4 regions of the Nocardiopsis sp. NPDC007018 genome follow, and region 2 is predicted to be linked to each of the others. Evidence: riboswitches for the same ligand, from Rfam matches in the RefSeq annotation. Region 2 holds a riboswitch; each other region holds the start of a gene.

Region 1 (5,219 bases), on a different contig from region 2:
GGCGACGTCGGCGGCGTGCGCGGCGAGCTTGTAGGTGATCACGCCGGTCTTGACGTCGTCGCGGTTGGGCAGCCCCAGGTGCTCCTTGGGGGTGACGTAGCACAGCATCGCGGTCCCGTGCCAACCGATCTGGGCCGCCCCGATCGCCGAGGTGATGTGGTCGTAGCCGGGGGCGACGTCGGTGGCCAGGGGGCCGAGCGTGTAGAAGGGCGCCTCACCGCACAGCTCCTCCTCCAGGCGCACGTTCTCCCGGATCTTGTCCATCGGCACGTGGCCGGGGCCCTCGATCATCACCTGGACGTCGTGGGAGCGGGCGATGTGGGTCAGCTCGCCCAGGGTGCGCAGCTCGGCGAACTGCGCCTCGTCGTTGGCGTCGGCGATGGAGCCGGGGCGCAGGCCGTCACCGAGCGAGAACGTGACGTCGTACCGGCGGAAGATCTCGCACAGCTCCTCGAAGTGGGTGTAGAGGAAGCTCTCCCGGTGGTGGGCCAGGCACCAGGCGGCCATGATGGAGCCGCCGCGCGAGACGATGCCGGTGACGCGGCGGGCGGCCAGCGGCACGTACCTGAGCAGGACGCCCGCGTGGACGGTCATGTAGTCCACCCCCTGTTCGGCCTGCTCGATGATGGTCTCCCGGTAGATCTCCCAGGTGAGCCGGGTGGGGTCGCCGTCGACCTTCTCCAGCGCCTGGTAGATCGGCACGGTGCCGATGGGTACCGGGGAGTTGCGGACGATGCGTTCCCGGGTCTCGTGGATGCGCTTGCCGGTCGACAGGTCCATGACGGTGTCGGCGCCCCAGCGGGTGGCCCACACCATCTTCTCGACCTCCTCGGATACCGACGAGGTGACCGCGGAGTTGCCGATGTTGGCGTTGATCTTCACGAGGAAGTTCTTGCCGATGATGGTCGGTTCGGACTCGGGGTGGTTGCGGTTGACCGGGATGACGGCGCGGCCGATGGCCACCTCGTCGCGGACGAACTCGGGTTCGGCGCCCTCTCGGGCGGCCACGAACCGCATCTCGGGGGTGATGGTTCCGGCCCTGGCGTGGGCCAGTTGGGTGACCGCGCCGTTCACGGGGTCGAGCGCCCAGCTCTCGCGGGTGCGCGGCAGCCCCCGGTGGACGTCGATGTCGGCGTTGTCGTCGGTGTAGGGGCCGGAGGTGTCGTACAGATCGAAGTGGCTGCCGTTGCTGAGATCCACCCGGCGGCGGGGGACGCGGAGGGTGGTGCCCTCGGGGGTGGTGATCTCCTCGTGGACCTTGCGAGATCCCATGATGGGACCTGTGGTCACCCGGTGCTCGTCGGTGGTGGAAACGTCACGACCGTCGATAGCCGTCATGGCATGCCTCCCTACGTCGGAATTACCCGAACAGGTTCTGCGGTCGGCGACACCGTCGAGTCGCCCTCTCAGCCCGCCATGGCGCGAGCTCCCGCGTTGCGTATTCACATGTGCGCACGTCGAACGTGCCGGGACACCTCGATCACGGTGCCCCGGGCTGGGGGGAAGCACTCCCCCGTGGCCTCGCACACCATACACAGGACGTCCCCGGGCCTGTCCAGGCCTCCGGGGGTCAGAAGAGTGTCTCCAGCTGGTCGGCTCCGTCGCCCGCGGTCGGTTCCAGGAGGTCGGGGCCGTTGTTCTTGATGCTGTTGACCTCGGTGGAGACCTCGTCGACGGCGAACCGTTCCACCGGGGTCTCGTGCAGCACCCGCTCCAGTCGGTCGGGGCCGCTGGACGGGTCGAGCCAGGCGGCCCAGTCCTCGCGAGGCACCACGACGGGCATGCGCTCGTGGATGTGCGCGAGCTCGGGCGCGGCCTCGGTGGTGATGACCGCGCAGCTCCAGACCCAGGCGGCGGGGTCCCGCTCGTCGTCGACCTCGGGGTCGCGCCAGCGCTCGAAGATCCCGGCCATGGCGAGGGGTTCGTCCCCGGTGTAGTGGACGGAGAACGGCTTCTTGGCCGCCTTGGCCTTGCGCCTGCGGTGCTGCGGGTCGGTGGCGGGCGAGGTGCTGGCCTCGGCGGTGCCGTCCTTGTTGAGGAGCTGCCACTCGTAGTAGGCGTCGGCGGGGATGAGGCAGCGGCGGCGCCGGTAGGCGGTGCGGAAGGCGGGCTTGTCCGCGACGGTCTCGCTGCGGGCGTTGATCATCCGGTAGCCGACGTTGCGGTCCTTGGCCCACGAGGGGACCAGGCCCCAGCGCATCGTGTGCAGGGTGCGCGGGCCCGGCGCACCGGTGCCCTCCCCGCGCGGCGGCGGTCCGAGCACGGCGTACACGGGGCGGCCCGGCGAGATGTTGTAGTCCGGGTCGAGTTCCTCCAGCGGGGGCCAGGAACGCGGGTCGTCCTCCTGTTCCCGGGCCTCCTCGGGAAGGGCGAAGGCCAACTGGAGCTGGTGCACGTTCCGGGACTGGGCATAACGACCGCACATGGGGGAATCCTACGTGATCCGCCCCCGGTCCTCCCCGTGCGCGCCGTCGTTCCCGCGGCCCCCGTCCGGCCCGTCCGACCCGTCCGACCCACCGTCGGCACCGGTGAGGCGCAGGGCCAGCGCGCCGAGCAGCCCGGTGAGCAGGGCGACCGACCCGGCGGCGGCCAGCAGCTCCCGGGGGTGGTCGGCGGCGAACCACCCGGCCACGAGGAAACCAGCGACGAACCCGCCGTTGACGAGCGATCCCATGAGCGCGTGGGCCCGGCCGAGCAGGGGTTCGGGCGTGTGCCGGTGCACCACCGACCTGAGTAGGACGTTGAAGGCGGCGTTGCCCGCCCCGGCCGCGACCACGCACAGCGCGGCCACTCCCAGGGCGGGGAGGGCCGCCCACAGTGCCAGTGCCGCGCCCACCAGGGCCGCGGCCAGGGCCACGGCCCGCCCGGTCGGTGCCGGGCGCAGCAGCGACACGGCCAGCGCACCGGCCAGGAGTCCCGCCCCCCAGCCCGCCGTGAGCGCACCGAAGATCCCGGCCCCGTGCCCCATGACCTCCCGCACCACGAACACCATCGCCACGTTGGTGGTGGAGGTGGCCGCCACGGCCACCAGGAGGACCGGCAGCAGGACCCGGAACAACCGGGCGCGCGCCAGGTGGCGGGCTCCGTCGAGGGCGCCCGCCCACAGGGGCCCCGGAGCCCGGGCGACCGGGCGCCGCACGCCCAGGAGCAGGAACGCGGTGGCCGCCGCGAAGAAGCTCACCGCGTCCAACAGCAGGGCCGGGGCGACCCCGAAGAGGCCGACCAGCACTCCGCCGGTGAGCGGCCCGAGCACCGTGGCCGAGGCCCGTACCCCCTCGAACAGGGCGTGGGCGCGCACCGGGGCGAGCTCACCGGCCGCGCTCGGCAGGAGGGTGAGGATCGCCGGGTTGGCGAAGGCCGCCAGGGAGCTGACCGCCAGCACGCACAGGACCAGGGCCCCCGGGTGGGGGAACCACAGCGCCGGGAGGATGGCCAGACCCTGCCCCGCGCAGGACAGCACCAGTACCCGACCCGTGTCGAAGCGGTCCAGCACGACCCCGGCCAGGGGCGCGAGCAGGATCAGCGGGCCGATCTGGGCGGTGAGCAGCGCGGTGACCCACAGGGAGTTCCCCGTCTCGGCCAACCGGAGGATCGCCGCGACCAACACCACCTCGTCCCCCATCGACGAGAGCAGGATCGCGCCGAGCAGGACGGCCGCCCTCAGGCGGCGTACCGCCGGAGGGCGCGGGGCGGCGGGGGCCGGGTCCGTGGTCACGGTGTCTCCGGGGGGTGCGGAGGAACGGTTCGGTGCGATCATGACCGCCCCTCCGCCGGTTCGTCACCCGGTTTTCGCGACCGGTGGCGCGTCGGCCCCCGCCTCCGGCACCGGCCCGCCGTCCTCCTTCGCGACCGGGGACCGGGACCGCCAGGCCCCGAGCAGCCCCGCCAGGACGGCGAGCGCCCCCATGGGACCCAGCGCCATGGGCGCCCAGCGTTCCAGGCCACGCAACAGCAGCGACCGCACGCGGGCCTGCTCCGCGTACCCGGAGACCTGTCCCTCGGCCAGGGCCAGGTCGGCGTCGAGCAGCTCCACCTCGCCGGAACCGTTGGTGGGGCGCAGGGTCTCGGTCCTGCGCTCCTCCAGGTTCACCACGGTGCCGGTGACCGGCTCGACCCAGAAGGTACGCTCCACGGCGATCCACCGGGCCGCGCTGACCGTCCCCTCGGCGCCGGAGTCGAAGAGGGCGGCCGGGACGTCCCGTGCGGAGTCGGGCACCTGGGTGGCCCCCAGGCTCTGCGCGTACCGGCGCACCGTCAGCCCGGCGACCTCGTCGTCGTCCTCGAACACGACCGCGGGCGCCGCGCGCACCTCGGCGTCGTAAAAGGAGTGATCCCCCTCGGGGACGCCGGGCGGCCAGTACAGGACCAGCCCCGCCTGGCGTACCGCGCGGTCGCCGCCGACGTGCTCGCCGCAGCAGTTGACCGCGCGTCCGGTCGCGCGGTCCACGATGACCCGGCGGCTCCAGTAGTCGAGCACCCGGTCCGCGGAGGCGGTCTCCACGGTCATCTCCCAGGCCGACCAGTCGGCTCCGTGCGCCGAGGCCTCGACACGGGTGTCACGTTCGAGGTCGGCGCCCCGCACCCGGGTCCAGGTGGCGGTGTCCAGGTAGCTGGCGTCGTCGTCGACCAGACGCAGGCCCAGGCTGGCGTCGGCGGGCAGCAGGGCGACCCGGTCGTGCACGTACAGCGGAAGCAGCAGGGCCAGGGTCAGCAGGAACGCTCCGGCCGCCACCAGCAGCGTGCCCGGGGGCGGGCTCCGGTCGGGTTCGGTTCCCCTGCCCGGGGTGGTCCTCACGGGTGCGCCTCCTCGACGTCGTGACCGGTCCCGGGCCGTTCCGGGCGTCCGTCCCGGCCATCCGGCCCGGCACCGTTCGGGGACGGGAACGGCTCGCGCCGCCTCCGCTCCCGCGTCCCGTTCGGGGACCCGGCCGCGCTCACTCCGTCGGCGTCCGCGCGCACGGCACCGGTGGCGACGGCACCGGTGGCGACCGCGTCCGGCGGGGCCTGGTCCGTGGAGGGCCGGCCGTCGTCACCGCGCTGGCCCAGTGCCAGGACGAGGCGGGCCATGGCGGGCAGGCACAGGGCCTGCGGCACCCAGCCGCGCAGGGCCGTCCCGAGGGTCTCGGTGACGTCGTGGAAGGGCAGGTTCACCACCAGGTACGTGCCCGAGGCCATGGCCGCTCCGGCCAGGGCCAGGGACACCGTGACCACCCACGGAC
Region 2 (5,219 bases):
ACTACCGGTACGTGGCGGGCGAGCTCCGGCACGTGCTGTCGGACTCGCACTCGGTGGCCCTGATCGCCGAGGACTCCCTGGCCGCGACGGTGGCCGCGGTGCGCTCGGACCTGCCGCGCCTGAGGCATGTGCTCCTGCTGGAGGACGGCTCCGTGCGCGACGCGACCCTGGGCGGCGCGGACTACGAGGAGGCACTCGCCGCGCACGGTCCCGTCACCGACGACGAGGCGGTGGCCCTGCCCGTGACCAGCGGTGACGACCACTACCTGTTGTACACCGGGGGCACCACCGGCTATCCCAAGGGTGTGCTGTGGCGTCAGGCGGACGTCTTCCGCGCCGCGGTGGAGCGCCGCGACCCGGGCTCCCCCCGCGCCGCCACCCCCTCCGACGTGGCCGATCGCGCGGCCCGCTGTTTCCCTCTGCGCATGCTGGTGCTCGGTCCGCTCATGCACGCCGCCGGGCAGTGGAACGCGCTGAGCATGCTGCTGTGCGGCAAGCGTGTGGTGCTCTCCACCGACCGCAGTCTCCGGGCGGACCGCGTGCTGGAACTGGCGCACCGCGAGGGGGTGCACGCCGTGCAGCTGGTGGGGGACGCCATGGCGCGTCCGCTGGCCAGGCACCTGCTCACCGAGCCCGACCTGTGTCCGGACCTGACCTCGGTGCGCTCGGGCGGCACCCCGCTCACGCCCGCCGTGCGCGGGCTGTGGCGTGCCTGGCGCGAGGACGTCGCCCTGGCCGACGCCTACGGGGGGTCGGAGACGGGCGTGTGCGGCTCGGCGACCGCACCCGAGGAGCACACGAGCGTCGCGGACTCCGCCGACCGGCGCAGCTTCACCATGGGCGGCAGCATCGCGGTGCTGGACGGCGCCCTGAGGCCGCTGCCCCCGGGGTCGGTCGAGGTCGGCCGGATCGCCCGGACCGGCCGGATTCCGCTGGGCTACTACAACGATCCGATCGCCACCGCCCGCACATTCCCCACGGACAGTGAGGGGCGGCGCTGGGCGCTGTCGGGCGACTACGGCACTCGGGCGGCGGACGGTTCCATCGTGTTGCTGGGCCGGGGCAGCGTGGTGATCAATACCGCCGGAGAGAAGGTCTATCCCGAAGAGGTGGAGGCCGTGTTGAAGGCCCATCCCTCGGTGGAGGACGTGATCGTGGTGCCCGCCCCCGACGAGCGGCTCGGGCAGAGGGTGACGGCCCTGGTCTCGCTGGCCTCGGGTTCGGCCCCCGACGAGGGCGCGTTGAGGGCGCACTGCCGCGTGCGCCTGGCGGGGTTCAAGGTGCCCCGGACCGTGCACTTCGTGGACCGGGTGCGGCGTACGGCGGTGGGGAAGCAGGACTACCGGTGGGCCGCGTCGGTGGCCGGGGAGGACCCCGCCGCGCCCGCCGTCCCGCTCGCTCCGCTGTCGGCGTCGCGCCGGAACTGAGACGGGGTTCGGGGCCGCCTGTCACGTTCTGTTTTCGGACTCCGGACCTGACGGGCGAATACCTGACCAAAACCCCGAATATCAGGGCGCTCGGACGTCTCGGCCCCGCCCGGCGCCGCTAGAATCGGCACTGCCCGGCCCGGGGCCTGTCGGCTCTCCTCCCCCATCGCACGGCCCGGGCGGCACACATCAGCGCGGGCCGGGGCGTCGAACCGGTGGAGGTCGCCCCCGCGACCCGCGCGACACAGCACCCCTTTGACACCGCCGACCGGCATCGACACCGTGTCGGCGGCCCCATCAGGACGGAGGACGGCGCCGCGTCCCGGGACTCCCCCGGGCCCGCGCCCGACAACATGGCCAAGTCAGTAGGCTCCTACATCTTCAACGCGGTGCGCGGCGGGGCCGTCGGCACCTCCGAGGCCCTTCCCGGCATCAGCGGCGGCACCGTCGCGCTGATGGTCGGCCTCTACGACAAGCTGATCGGCGGCGCGGGCCACGTGGTCAGCGGCATCAAGCGCTACGTCACCGACGTCCCCCGGGGCAAGGGCAAGGAGCGGGCCCAGGAGCAGTTCCGCCAGGTCGACTGGCCGGTGCTCGTCCCCGCCCTGATCGGCATGGCGGTCGCGCTCATCCTGGCCGCGATCTTCCTCGCCCCGCTGGTCGAGGTGTACGAGCAGTACGCCTACGCGCTCTTCTTCGGCCTGGTCCTGGCCTGCCTGTGGATTCCCTACACCGGCGCGGGCAAGAAGTGGAAGGCCTGGCACTACGCGGTCGCGCTGGTGTTCGCCGTACTCGCGTTCCTGCTCACCGGCCTGCCCGGAGCCAACCTGCCCACCCACCCCGTGGTGGTCTTCTTCGCGGCGGCCGTCGCGATCTGCGCGCTGGTCCTGCCCGGTCTGTCGGGGTCGTTCATCCTGCTGACCCTGGGCCTGTACGAGCCCACCATGGCCGCCCTGCGCGCCGCCGACCTGCCCTACATCACCGTCTTCGTGCTGGGCATGATCACCGGTCTGGCGCTGTTCGTGAAGGTGCTCCAGTTCCTGCTGGAGAACCACCACCACATCACCCTGGTGGTGCTCACCGGTCTCATGGCCGGTTCGCTGCGCGCCCTGTGGCCGTGGCAGGACGAGAACCGCGACCTGCTGCCGATGACCGACGTCCCCGTGACGATCGCCTTCGCGGTCGGCGGCTTCGTGGTGGTCGTCGGCATGATCGTCTGGGAACAGCGCAAGCTCGCCCAGCAGCGGGTGGAGACCCGTCAGAACGTCTCCGTCTAGAGCCCCCGGTCCGCCCCGGCGAACCGTCCACTACAGTCGGAACCACCACAAACCAACACCGATGCCGGGGCCGTGAGGCCCCGGCGGCGCGGGGTGCCGGAAGCGTCCTTCCGGCTGAGAGCACACCCGTCGAACCTGCCCTAGTTCGTACTAGCGAAGGAACGCCAATGAGCGCGTACAACGTCGTGTCCATCGCCGGAAGCGACCCCAGCGGGGGCGCGGGCGTCCAGGCCGACCTGAAGGCGTTCTCCGCCCACGGAGTCTTCGGGATGACCGTGGTGACGGCGTTGACCGCCCAGTCCACACGCGGGGTCACCGGAGTGCACGGTGTCCCCGCGTCGTTCGTCACCGACCAGATGGACACCCTGTTCACCGACGCGACCGTGCACGCGGTCAAGGTGGGCATGCTGTCCACGTCCGAAGTCACCGAGGCCGTCGCGGCCGCCGTGGACCGCCACCGGCTCCCGAACGTGGTCGTGGACCCGGTGATGGTGGCCAAGAGCGGCGACCGCCTCCTGGAACGGTCGGCCATCGAGGCACTGCGGAACGTCCTGCTGCCCCGTGCCGACCTGCTCACCCCCAACCTCCCCGAGGCGGCCGACCTGCTCGACGAGGCCGAGGCCACCACCCTCGAGGAGATGCGCGACCAGGCCGAGCGACTGCTCGGGCTCGGCCCCCGCCGGGTCCTGCTCAAGGGCGGGCACCTGCCGGGCGCGGAGAGCGTCGACCTGCTGGTCGACGGGGTCGGCGCGCCCGTCGAGTTGCGCGCGCCGCGGGTGGACACCCGCAACACCCACGGCACCGGCTGCACCCTGTCCTCGTCGATCGCGGCCCTGCTGCCGCAGCGGCCGGACGCGGTGACGGCCGTGGCCGACGCCAAGGCCTACCTCACCGAGGCCCTGCGCCGCGCCGACGAGATCGACGCGGGCGGCGGCCAGGGGCCGGTGCACCACTTCCACGCCTGGTGGTAGCCGCCCGGCGCCACGCAAGGGGGGACCGGCAGTCGCGGCCGGTCCCCCTCGACGTGGCCCCGGGACGCCGTCCCGGGCCGCACGCGGACTACTTGCTGACGTCGTCCATGATCACGTCGGGGTTGCGCCACTGCGGGTGGCCGAAGAACTTGCGGGTCTCCGCGACCACGACCGGCGACAACAGGATCAGACCCACGAGGTTGGGCAGCGCCATCAACCCGTTGGCGATGTCGCTGAAGAGCCAGACCGACTCGACGCTGGCCGTCGCTCCGACGTACACGACGGCGATGAAGAGCAGGCGGTACGGCAGGACCAGGGTGCGCCTGCCCTTGGCCAGGTAGACCATGCAGCGCTCACCGTAGTACGACCAACCGAGGATCGTCGTGTAGGCGAAGACCGCGACGGCGCAGGCGATGAAGACGACCCCGAAGGTGCCCAGGGCCGGGCTGAGCATGGACAGGCCCTGCTCCATCGAACCCGAGGTGAGCAGCACGCCCTTGTCGTCGGGGTCGAACCCGGCGCTCACGTTCGCGTTCCACAGGCCAGAGGTGATGATCATCAGCGCGGTCAGGGTCACCATGATGATGGTGTCGATGAAGGTCTGCGTCATCGACACCATGGCCTGGCGGACCGGCTGCGTGGTCTTGGCGGAGGCCGCCGCGATGGCACCCGTGCCCAGACCGGACTCGTTGGAGAAGATGCCTCGGGCCACACCCGTGCGGATGACCAGCATCAGGCCGGCGCCCGCGAATCCGCCGGCGGCCGAGGTGCCGGTGAAGGCGTCGGTGAAGACGAGCACGAAGGCGGGGAGGATCTGCTCCCAGTTGATCATCAGCACCAGCAGGTTCATGAAGATGAACCCGATGATCATGAACGGCACGATCGCGGAGGCGAAGCGGCCGATGCTCTTGATCCCGCCGAGGATGACGATGGCGACGAGCACCATCAGGACCACGCCGATGATCCGCTGGTCGACGCCGGTCACGTTGTTGAGGGAGCTGGACACGGCCTCGGCCTGGGTGCCGTTGCCGATGCCGAACGCGGCGATGGCGCCGAAGATCGCGAAGGCGCCGCCGAGGAAGTACCCGAACCGGCCGGGCAGCCCGTTGCGGAGGTAGTACATCGGGCCGCCGGCCTGCTCGCCCTTCTCGTCCTTGACCCGGTACTTGACGCCCAGAAGGGCTTCGCTGTACTTGGTGGCCATGCCCGCGAGGCCGGTGAGCCACATCCAGAACAGCGCGCCGGGCCCGCCGATCCCGATGGCCAGGCCGACACCGGCGATGTTGCCGACGCCGACGGTGGCGGCGAGGGCCGTGCTGAGCGCCTGGTAGTGAGAGATGTCGCCCTCGGCCTGGTGGTGGTCCTCCTTGCGCCGGACGAAGGCGAGCCAGAGCGCGTGGCCGAGCTTCGTGAACTGGAGCAGGTTCAACCGGATCGTCAGGAAGACACCGGTCAGGAGCAGCAGCGGGATGAGGACGTACGGGCCCCAGATGACGTCCCGCAGGACTTCGGCCATTTCGAGGAGGTGGTCCACGGGGGGACCT
Region 3 (5,219 bases), on a different contig from region 2:
ACCGCGGCGGCGTAGACCTCCTCGTCGGGCACGACCTCGTCCACCAGGCCGATCTCCCGGGCCTCGTCGGCACGCACGTGACGGCCGCTGAACACGAGGTCCTTGGCCCTGGCCGGGCCGATCAGACGGGGCAGCCGCTGCGTACCGCCCGCGCCGGGGATGACACCCAGCTGGATCTCGGGCTGACCCAGTTTCGCCTTGGTGCCCGCGACCCGGAAGTCGGCGCACAGCGCCAGCTCGCAGCCGCCGCCCAGCGCGTAGCCGCTGATCGCCGCGACCACCGGCTTGGGAATGCGCGCCACGGCCGTCAACGCGTTCTGGAGGGCCCGCGAGTACTCCAACATGCCCGCGTGGGTGAGGTCGGCCATCTCCTTGATGTCGGCCCCGGCCACGAACGCCCGCTCACCGCCGTAGAGCACCACCGCACGCACGGAGGTGTCCGCGGACACGGCGGCCGCCGCCTCCGCGATCTCCCGGGTCACCGTGCCGTTCAACGCGTTCAGCGCCTTGGGACGGTCGATCCGGATGACGGCCACGCCGGGGTTCTCCGGGTCGGCCTCGACGCGCACGAACTCGCCCACGTTCTCCACCTTCTTCGCTTCGACGTCAGTGTCCGCTGCATACCTAACCACCCGCGTCAGCGGAACAGGAGCACCAGGGTCCCCAGGCGGGCCGACAGGGCGTAGGCGCAGACCAACAGCAGGACGGTCCCGGCCAACAGCAGGGTGTCGGCCGTCCGCCAACGGCTGTGCCTGGCGCGGGTGCGCGCCCCGGTACCGAAGGCGCGCGCGTCCATCGCGGTGGCCAGCAGGGTCCCGGTACGGATCGACCGCACCAGGAGCGCGAAGAGCCGCCCGAAGAAGAGCGACACGATGCGCAGGGGGTTGCGCCCGGCCTCCAGACCGCGCGCCCTGCGCGCCAGCGTGATGGTCCGCCACTGGTCGGCGAGGAGCGGGATGAGCCGCAGCGCCGCGAGTACTCCCATGGCGGGGCGTTCGGGGACCCGGAGCCGCTGGACGAGACCGTCCGCCATCTCCGTGGGATCGCTGCTGACCGCCGCGAGCAGACCGGGCAGGGCGATGGCGAGCAGGCGCACCGCCGCGCCCGCCGCGCCCTCCAGCCCCTGTTCTCCGTAGAGGTAGTTGACCGCCCCGCTGCTGAGCCCCATGAGCACGAAGGGGCCGCCCAGAACCAGGAGGGTGCGCCGGTCCACGCCGCTGAACGGGACGGTGAGGAGCACGGCGAGCAGCACGACGCCGCCGGTGACGGCGTCCACGGCGGGAATCAGCCCGATCCCAATGATCAGGGCGGCCAGCAGTTTGGCGGCCGGGTTGAGGCCGGTCAGCCAGTAGCGGGCGCCGCCCACCTCGGGGACGTCCAGGGTCAGGGTGTCCCCGCCCGCCCCGTTCGGCGCGGTGTCGTCGCGGGCGCTCACGCGTCCCCCTCTCGTGCCGTGGTGGACGCGACCGTCCCGACGCGGGTCGCGCGCCCTCCGGCCACCCGTACCTCCACGTCCGTCAGGTGCCGCAGGAGGAGCGTGTCGTGGGTGGCCATGGCCACGGCCCGCCCCTCGGCGCGCAGGACGCCGAGCAGCTCCACCAGTTCCGTCCAGGTGCGGGTGTCCTGCCCGAAGGTGGGTTCGTCCAGCACCAGCACGTCCGGGGCGTGCGAGGGGCCGGAACTCAGGGCGGTCGCCACCGACAACCGGCGCTTCTCTCCCCCCGAGAGCGTGTACGGGTGCACCTCGGCCAGACGGGTCAGACGCAGCCGTTCCATCAGCTCGCCCACCCAGGCGTCCGTCTCCGCCTCGCCCATCCCCGCGCGCAGGGGCGCGAACCGGAGTTCGTCGCGGACCGTGGCCGTGACGAACTGGTCCTCGGCGTGCTGGAACACCGTGCCCACGTGGCGGGCCAGGCGCCGGGCGGGCCAGCGTACGAGCGGACGGCGGTCGGCGGCGGCCAGCGGGCCGCGCGGCAGGACCTGTCCCCGGTGCGGGCGCGAGAGCCCGGCCAGCATGGTGAGGAGCGTGGACTTGCCCGCGCCGTTGGGTCCGGTCAGAGCGGTGGCGGTCCCGGCGGCCAGGGCGACGTTCACGTGGTCGAGTACCGTGCGCCGGGGGGCCGCGCGCACTCCCACCTGGAAGGGCGTGCGCGCGGCGACGTCGACGGTCTCCAGCAGGGGTGCTCCCCCGGGGCCGGGGGTGAGCTCGGGCACGGGCTCGTTCCCCGGAATCCACACCCCCTGGTCGGCCAACGACCGGCCGTGTTCGGCGAACACGAGGTGCGGGGCGCCGTCGGCGATCACGCCGCCGCCGGGTTCGACCACCACGACCCGGTCCACCAGGTCGACGACGTCGGCCACCCGGTGTTCGACCAGGACGAGGGTGGCCTCGGTCTCGGCGAGCAGGCGCGACAGCAGGTCGCGGACGAGCGCGGCCCCGGCCGGGTCGAGGTTGGCGGTGGGTTCGTCCAGCAGCAGCAGGCGCGGCCGCATGGCCAGCGCGCCCGCGATCACGAGACGCTGTTTCTCGCCTCCGGACAGGGCGCCGGTGGAGTGGCGGAGTCCGTAGGGGAAACCGACCTCCCCCAGGGCGCGCTCGACCCTCGGCCAGATGAGGTCCCGTTCCACCCCGAGGTTCTCCAGGCCGAAGGCGACGTCGTCCCCGGCCCGGGCCATCACCAGCTGGGTCTCGGGGTCCTGGCTGACCAGCCCGGTGCCGCCGCGACCACGGTCGGCCGGAACGCCGTCCACCAGTAGCGAGCCCTCCCGCTCCCCGCTGATGGCACCGTCCTCGCCGGTGAGTCCGGCCAGGGAGTGCAGCAGGGTGGACTTGCCCGCGCCGGAGGCGCCGAGCAGCAGGACCCGCTCCCCCGGTTCGATGATCAGGTCCACCCCGCGCAGGGCGTGGGTGCCGCGGCCGGAGTGCCTCCAGCCCCAGCCGGACAGTTCGACGCGGGCCCCGCGCGTGTCGGGTCGGGTCACGGGGTCAGCCCCGGGCCGAGGGGAAGGGGGCGAGCGCGCCCGCCCTGGCCAGCGCGGTGGTGAGCAGGCGCGCGCCCACCCCCGCGATGACGGCCGAACTCAGCACGACGATCACGCCGTAGGTGATCTGGTACTCGATCGGCCAGGTCACGTTGTAGGCGATGTTGTCGCGCACGGCCGGGGAGATCCCGGCGACCGCGGCGGCCAGCACGGCCACACCCGTGTTCCAGCGCCGGTAGGCGAAGGCGAGGAAGACCAGTTCGGGCAGCAGCCCCTGGAGGGTTCCGTCGAGGATCACCATGACCCCCCACTGGGTGCCCAGCACCGCCGAGACCGAGGCCGCGGCGATCGAGGTGAGCAGGGCCGCGCCGGGCTTCCTGATGATGAGGCCGCCGAGCACGCCGGAGATCATCCACATGCCGTAGACGACGGCCTGCCCGGGCGGGAAGGCGACGAACAGCGGCGTGGTGACCGACCAGACGATGTTCCACAGCCAGAAGACGACGCCGACCGCCACGCCGATGACGGAGGCCACGACGATGTCGACGGTGCGCCAGCTCCTGAGCCCGGCCAGGACCCCCTGGACGAAGCCGCCCGGCTCGTCGGCGGTTCCGGGCCCGGTCTCGCGGTCGCTTGCTGTACTCATAGGTGGTTGACGTCCCTTCGTCGGTGTGACGAGGGGCCGTGTGGCCAAGAGCGCCGACCGGGCGCGCGCGGAAGGCGCACACGCGGTGACGGTTTCCTACGACTTCCTTCGCTGGCATGACCCAGATCAGGTGTGTAAGGGTCTGCGGCCTGGTGCCGCACTCTCAGCGCTCACGCGCTCCCCTGTCGGATTGCCTCCATTATGGGGCAAACAGGACGAACAATGAAGTCCTTCCCGGCACACCAGCGGGGGCGCGTGCGACGGTGACCGCCGACCGCGCCCCCGACGAGGGCCTCCTCGGGCGCCGGGGGCGCCCCGAGGTCAGCAGCTCAGGTTCGACCCCGTGGTGGTCCCGAGGATCTGGGTGAAGTGCGTGAACGTGTTGATGCGGCTCTGGACCTGTTCGGGGTTGCCGCCGTTGCACTCGATGGAGCCGTTGATGGAGCGGATCGACTCACCGAAGCCGTGACCGTCGACGATGGCGGTGTGCCCCGACATCGTCCCGGCGCCGGACTGGGTGTTCCAGAACCAGAGGCCGGTCCGCCACGCGATGGCCGCGTCCTGCTCCACCAGGTACGGGTTGTTCAGCAGGTCGATGCCGAGGGCGTCACCGGCGGCCTTGTAGTTGTAGTTCCAACTCAGCTGGATCGGACCCTTGCCGTAGTAGGCGTCCTGTCCGGCCGGGCAGCCGAAGGGCTGGTTCCAGTCACAGTAGTGCGGGTAGTTGTCCTCGTTGATCTCCTTGATGTACACCAGCCCGCCGGTCTCGTGGCTGACGTTGGCCAGGAAGGCTGCGGCCTCGCGCCGCTGCACCTCGACGCTGCCGGTGTTGGTGAAGCCCGGGTAGGAGCTCAGGGCGTCGGTGAGCCCGGCGTAGGTGTAGAAGGGGTTCCGGTTCGGGAACATCTGGTTGAACTGGGCCTCGCTGACGACGAAGTCACTGGGGGCGGGCTGCTCGCCGCCCCCGCCGTCGCCGCAGGGCCCCTGGTCGGCCCAGACGTCCGACGTTCCGGGTCGCTCGTTCTGTGTCCACCACTTGGCGGTGTAGTTGCGGCCCTCGTAGGAGACCTGGCCGCCGCCGTTGTAGACGGCGGTCGGGCTCCAGCCGGTCGCGCAGACGGCCGCGGCCTGCGCGACGGTGGCGGGAAGGACGACGAGCACAGCCGCGAGCGCGCCGAGCGCGGCCAACTGGCTCAGGAGACGTCGGATCACGTGATCACACTCCTAGGGTGCGGCGCGGCGTCCGACCGCGCGCCGCGGGGGGTGACGTCACCTAAGCAAGAGTGGTCTAGACCTGTCAAGGCCTTCCGCCACGGAATGTGAGAACCGGGTGACGGTACGGACAGGGACGGCGGCCCGCCCGCGCTCTCCCGCGCGGACCCCGGCGGGGATGCCCGCCCCGGGACAGCCGTGCGGGACAGCCGTCCGGAGCCGCGGCGGCACGGGGGCACCTCCGCGAGCGGCCACCGGACGCCCTCTCGTCAGCGGGCCGCCCCACCGGCGCCCGTCAGGCGAACTCCGCGCAGTGACGCGGTGTCCGGGGGCTGGCGGCCCGAGTCAGGCGGCCAGGAGGGCTCAGGGGGGAGCGGCC
Region 4 (5,219 bases), on a different contig from region 2:
CCGCCGGGGGCTCCTTCGCCGAGGTCGACCCCGCCGAGGCCGAGCGCCGCGGCGTCACCAGCCTGGGCCTGTACGAGATGCGGGCCCGGCCCGGACCGGACCGGAGCGACCTGACCCGACTGGCGCTGGAGGAGGCCCGGGCCGGGCACCTGCGCCCGCACGTGGGGCTGACCCTGCCGCTGGAGCGGGCGGCCGAGGCGCACGCCGCCCTGGAGGGACGCCGCGTCATCGGCAAGGTACTGCTGGTCCCCGGGGACTCCTAACCGCGCGCGGCCCGGGCCTCGACCCCGTCCAGGACGAGGTCGACCGACCGCGCGAACTCCGCCTCGTCCGCGCCGTCCTCCCCGTGGGGAGCCGGACCGGGGGCGAGCAGGTCGCTGCCGAGCAGGGCGCGTACGCGGGGGAAGTCGTCGGCCCCGACCAGGGTGTCGAGACGGTGGACGAAGGCGCGGTGGGCGTCGGCCGGGTCGAGACCCTCGGCCGCCCAGGCGCGCCTCTGCTCCTCCGCGAGCTCCCCCTCGGCGCGAACGTAGGTCCAGACCAGGGTCATCACGCGGGCGCGCTCGGCGATGTCCAGGCCGGTCTCCTCCAGGGCGGCCAGCCCGGCCTCGGCCCAGCGGACGTAGGAGGGCGCGAGGGGTTCGACGGTGACGGGGATCTGGCTGGCCCAGGGGTGGCGCCGGAAGACGGACCGCATCGCGCGGGCCAGGGAGTGCGTGCGTTCTCGCCAGGTCCGCCCCTCCGGCTCCGGCGGGGCGCCCAGCACCGCGTCCGCGGCGAGCAGAAGCAGGTCGGAGCGGGACTCCACGTAACGGTAGAGGCTCATGGTGCCCACTCCGAGCGCGGCGGCGGTGCGGCTCATGGTGACGGCCTCGGTGCCGCCCTGGTCCCCGAGCGCGATCGCGGTCTCCAGGATGCGGGCGACGGTGAGCTTGGGGCGCGGGCCCTTGCGCGCGGCGGGGGCGGCCCCCCACGCGGTAAGCAGCACCTTGGGGACGGTACGTGCCGGGTCCGCCGGCGTCTCCTGGTCAGCCATGGGACCACCCTATTGCGTACCCGCCACGCAATCGTACTGCGTAGGGGTTGCGCAATGGTACTGCGTGAGTGTTACGCTGTAGAACATGGACACACCGACGACCACCCCACCCCCCTTCCGCCAACAGGGCGCCGACCCCGCGATCACCGTCTCCGGGTTACGCAAGCGCTACGGGGACCACACGGTCCTGGACGGCCTCGACCTCACCGTCCCCGCGGGCGGCGTCCTCGCCCTGCTCGGCCCCAACGGCGCGGGGAAGACCACCCTGATCGACATCCTGACCACACTCGTCCGGCCCGACGGAGGCACCGCCCGGGTCATGGGACACGACGTGGTCCGCGCCGCCCGGCGGGTCCGCCGCGCCATCAGCGCCACCGGACAGTACGCCTCGGTCGACGAGGTGCTCACCGGCCGCGAGAACCTCGTGATGGTCGCCCGGCTCCTCGGCTCCGACCGCCGCGCCGCCGAGGAACGCGCCCGCGACCTGCTCGCCGACTTCGACCTCACCGCGGCCGCCGACCGCCGCGCCGGAACCTACTCCGGGGGGATGCGCAGGCGCCTGGACCTCGCCGCGAGCCTGGTCGGCTCCCCACCGGTCGTCTTCCTGGACGAACCCACCACCGGCATGGACACCCGCAGCCGCCAGACGCTGTGGGAGACCGTCACCGGTCTCGCGGAGCGGGGCACCACCGTCCTGCTCACGACCCAGTACCTGGAGGAGGCCGACGTGCTCGCCGACCGGATCGCCGTTCTGCACGGGGGCGTGATCGCCGCCGAGGGCACCGCCGACGACCTGAAGAGGCGGGTCGGCCGGGAACGCGTCGAGCTCACCCTGGAGGACGGCGGCACCGAGTGGCTGCCCGGCGACGGCACCGCCGAACACCTGCGCTCGCTCCTGAACGAACGCCACAGCGCGGGCCGCCCGGTCGCCCGGGTCACCACGCACGCCCCGACCCTGGACGACGTGTTCCTGGCCCTGACCGCGCCGACCGCCACCGACACCGCGAAGGGACGAACGGCATGATCACCCTCCTGCGCACCGAGGCCGTCCTCACCCGGCGCGGACTCACCCACTCCCTGCGCGACGTCGACAGCATGGTCACCGCCGTGGTCGCCCCGGTCGCCGTCATGCTGCTCTTCGTCACCGTCTTCGGCGCGGCCGTGGAGGGGCTGACCGAGGGGGCGTCCTATGTGGACTACGTGGCCCCGGGCGTGATGCTGCTCTGTGCGGGATTCGGGGCGTCGATGACCGCCACCGCGGTCCACTCGGACCTGGCCACGGGCGTGGTCCGGCGGCTGCGGACGATGCCGGTGCGCGCCTCGGCGGTGGTGACCGGACACGTCGTCGCCGGAGTGCTGCGCAACCTGGTGTCGACCCTGCTGGTGCTGGGCGCTGCCCTCGCGCTCGGCTTCCGCCCCGAGGCTTCGGCCGCCGGGTGGGCGTGGGCGGCGGCGCTCGTGACCGCCTACGTCGTGCTGCTCACGCTGGCCGCCGCCGCGTGGGGACTGGCCGCGCGCTCGGCGGACACCGCCGGGATGTTCGCGTTCGTCGCGCTCTTCGTGCCCTACCTGTCCTCGGCCTTCGTCCCCGTGGAGGGGCTGCCGACCTTCCTCCGGGGGTTCGCCGAGCACCAGCCGGTCAGCCTGGCCATCGAGACCCTGCGCGAGCTCACCTCGGGGGTCCCGGTCGGCGACCAGGCGGTGCCCCTCACCCTCTGGTTGGGCGGCCTGACCCTGGCCGCCCTGGTCCTGACCCGCTGGCTGTTCCAGCGGGCCGGGCGGCGCTGACCGCGCACCGGCCCCGTCGCCTCCCGGTGGACGGGCCCCGCGAGGGGCACGGGACGGCGCACGGGACGGCCCCGGGAACCGCTGGTTCCCGGGGCCGTCGTCCGCACACCCGTCAGGCGGTGTCGCGCCGCGCGGTCAGGCGGGCCCGCAGCGCGCTCGCCGCGGCGCGGGGGTCCTCGGCCTCGGTGATGGCGCGGACCACGACCACCCGGGCGGCTCCGGCGTCGAGCACCCGGTCCACGTTGTCCAGGTCGATGCCGCCGATCGCGAACCAGGGACGGTCCGAACCCAGGGCCGCGGCGCGTTCGACCAGTTCCAGACCGGCCGCCGGACGCCCCGGCTTGGTCGGAGTCGCCCAGGTCGGGCCCACGCAGAAGTAGTCGCTCCCCGGCTCCCGCGCCGAGCGCGCGGCGGCCACGGGGTCGTTGTTGGAGCGCCCGATCACCGGGTCGGCGCCGATCACGTCGCGCGCCAGGGGCACCGGGAGGTCGCGCTGGCCCAGGTGCAGCACGTCGGCGCGCACCGCCCGGGCGATGTCGGCGCGGTCGTTGACGGCGAGCAGGGCGCCGTGGCGCTCGCACGCCTCCCGAAGGACCTCCAGTGCGGCCAGTTCGTCGCGGGCCTCCAGCCCCTTGTGCCGGAGCTGGATGATGTCCACGCCCCCGGCCAGGGCGGCGTCCGCGAACTCCGCGAGATCACCGCTCCCGGTCCGGGCGTCGGTGCACAGGTACAGAAGGGATGCGTCCAGGCGCTCGCGCAGGCTGGTTCCGTGGCTCGTCCTCACGGCCCCCACCCTAGCCAACGGCCCGGGGCCGCCACCGTGCGGTGCGTGCCTCCGGGCCGTGCGGGGTGTCAGAAGGCCAGGCCCTGGGCCCGGCGGCGGACCTCCGTGCCCCGGTTCTCGCGCATCGCCTGGATCGGCGTGCCCGGCAGGGTGTCGTCCGGGGTGAACAGCCAGCGCAGGGCCTCCTCGGTGGAGAAACCGGCGTCGGTGAGCAGCACGATGGTGCCCGGGAGGCCCTTGACCAGGTCCTCGCCGTCCAGGAAGGCGGCGGGGATGGAGAGCTCACCGCCGCGCACCACGCCCATCAGGCGGTTCTCGCGGATGAGGGTCTTGATGCGGTTGGGGCTCACGCCCAGCGGCGCGGCCGCCTCACGCAGGGTCAGCCATTCGCCGACGAGTTCGTCGAGTTCACGATCGCTTTGTGTCACCTCACCAATCTGCCACACCCGACCGGGCGCCGGTGACCGTCGCGCCCCGTGCGGGCTTCCTGCCTGGGAGATCCCCGCCACGGCGGGCCCGGACGGGCTGATCTAGGATGGGGCCGAACAGACACGTCCCGCGGGAGCCGGGTGGACCCGGCTGAGAGGGGGGCTCGCCGCCTCCGACCGCACGAACCTGATCCGGGTCATGCCGGCGAAGGGAGTGGAACACGGCGCCGTGCGCAACGACGAGGTTCCCCCACAGAAGACGATTCATCCCACCAGTGGCGTGGTCGTGGTCGGCGGCGGCGTCGTCGGCCGGGTCACCGCCTGGCGCGCGGCCCAGCGCGGCCTGACCGTCACCCTGGTCGAACCCGACCCCGTGACCGCGCCCTCCTCCGCCCGGGCCGCCTCCGCCGTCGCCGCGGGGATGCTCACCCCCGCCACCGAGGCGGTCTTCGGCGAGGAGGAGCTGATGGAGTTCGGGGTGCGCTCGGCGCGCCTGTACGACGACTTCGTCGCCGAACTCCAGGAGGCCAGCGGGGTGGACGTCGGCCACCGCCGCACCGGCACCCTGCTGGTCGCCTTCGACCGCGACGACCTGGCGGTCCTGACCGACCTGCACGCCCTCCAGCGACGCCTGGGCATCCCCACAGAGCGGTTGACCAGCCGCGAGTGCCGACGCCTCGAACCCACGCTCGCGCCCGGGGTGCGCGGCGGGGTACTGGCTCCCGAGGACCACTCGGTGAACCCGCGTTCCCTGCTGCTCGCCCTGGCCCGGGCCGGAGAGGGCGCGGGCGTGCGCGAGCTCCCCGGGCGTGTGGAGGAGGTCTCCTCCCCCGGCCCCGGTGGCGCCCGTCTGGGCGTGCGGCTGGCCGACGGCGCCGAACTCCCCGCCGACCAGGTGGTGCTCGCCGCCGGGTGCTGGGGCGACCGTGTGCGGGTGCCCGAACCGGTGGTGGTACCGCCGCTGCGCCCGGTCAAGGGGCAGCTGCTGCGCGCCCGGGTGCCCGCCGGGGAGCCCCCGCTGGTCACCCGCACCGTTCGCGGTCTGGTCCGCGGGTTCCCCGTCTACCTGGTGCCCCGTGCCGACGGCGAGGTCGTCGTGGGGGCCACCCAGGAGGAGCTGGGCCACGACACCTCGCTGACCGTGGGCGGGCTCTGGCAGGTCCTGCGGGACGCCCGCGAACTC

What was found. Region 2 has a riboswitch for thiamine pyrophosphate ahead of thiD (bifunctional hydroxymethylpyrimidine kinase/phosphomethylpyrimidine kinase). Riboswitches for the same ligand answer to the same signal wherever they lie in the genome.
Region 1: it holds a riboswitch for thiamine pyrophosphate, as region 2 does, so the genes downstream of both, thiC (phosphomethylpyrimidine synthase ThiC) here and thiD (bifunctional hydroxymethylpyrimidine kinase/phosphomethylpyrimidine kinase) in region 2, are expected to answer to the same signal.
Region 3: it holds a riboswitch for thiamine pyrophosphate, as region 2 does, so the genes downstream of both, ABZ635_RS03085 (ECF transporter S component) here and thiD (bifunctional hydroxymethylpyrimidine kinase/phosphomethylpyrimidine kinase) in region 2, are expected to answer to the same signal.
Region 4: it holds a riboswitch for thiamine pyrophosphate, as region 2 does, so the genes downstream of both, thiO (glycine oxidase ThiO) here and thiD (bifunctional hydroxymethylpyrimidine kinase/phosphomethylpyrimidine kinase) in region 2, are expected to answer to the same signal.

Annotation. Positions count from the first base shown of each region.
Region 1 covers NZ_JBEYHA010000039.1:46,621-51,839, reverse strand. Annotated here, with positions in the region: gene thiC (phosphomethylpyrimidine synthase ThiC) at 1-1,338, opposite strand, end outside; TPP riboswitch at 1,328-1,443, opposite strand; gene ABZ635_RS19785 (SOS response-associated peptidase) at 1,571-2,425, opposite strand; gene ABZ635_RS19780 (MFS transporter) at 2,435-3,757, opposite strand; gene ABZ635_RS19775 (DUF3068 domain-containing protein) at 3,779-4,795, opposite strand; gene ABZ635_RS19770 (alpha-(1->3)-arabinofuranosyltransferase) at 4,792-5,219, opposite strand, start outside.
Region 2 covers NZ_JBEYHA010000006.1:30,350-35,568, reverse strand. Annotated here, with positions in the region: gene ABZ635_RS04570 (acyl-CoA synthetase) at 1-1,427, shown strand, start outside; gene ABZ635_RS04565 (DUF368 domain-containing protein) at 1,781-2,704, shown strand; TPP riboswitch at 2,784-2,883, shown strand; gene thiD (bifunctional hydroxymethylpyrimidine kinase/phosphomethylpyrimidine kinase) at 2,872-3,675, shown strand; gene ABZ635_RS04555 (sodium:alanine symporter family protein) at 3,764-5,209, opposite strand.
Region 3 covers NZ_JBEYHA010000004.1:43,550-48,768, reverse strand. Annotated here, with positions in the region: gene ABZ635_RS03100 (enoyl-CoA hydratase-related protein) at 1-590, opposite strand, end outside; gene ABZ635_RS03095 (energy-coupling factor transporter transmembrane component T) at 638-1,435, opposite strand; gene ABZ635_RS03090 (ABC transporter ATP-binding protein) at 1,432-2,982, opposite strand; gene ABZ635_RS03085 (ECF transporter S component) at 2,987-3,628, opposite strand; TPP riboswitch at 3,715-3,822, opposite strand; gene ABZ635_RS03080 (glycoside hydrolase family 19 protein) at 3,950-4,840, opposite strand.
Region 4 covers NZ_JBEYHA010000082.1:3,368-8,586, forward strand. Annotated here, with positions in the region: gene ABZ635_RS25900 (zinc-binding dehydrogenase) at 1-263, shown strand, start outside; gene ABZ635_RS25905 (TetR/AcrR family transcriptional regulator C-terminal domain-containing protein) at 260-1,036, opposite strand; gene ABZ635_RS25910 (ATP-binding cassette domain-containing protein) at 1,122-2,060, shown strand; gene ABZ635_RS25915 (ABC transporter permease) at 2,057-2,824, shown strand; gene thiE (thiamine phosphate synthase) at 2,937-3,608, opposite strand; gene ABZ635_RS25925 (Rv2175c family DNA-binding protein) at 3,677-4,036, opposite strand; TPP riboswitch at 4,158-4,267, shown strand; gene thiO (glycine oxidase ThiO) at 4,236-5,219, shown strand, end outside.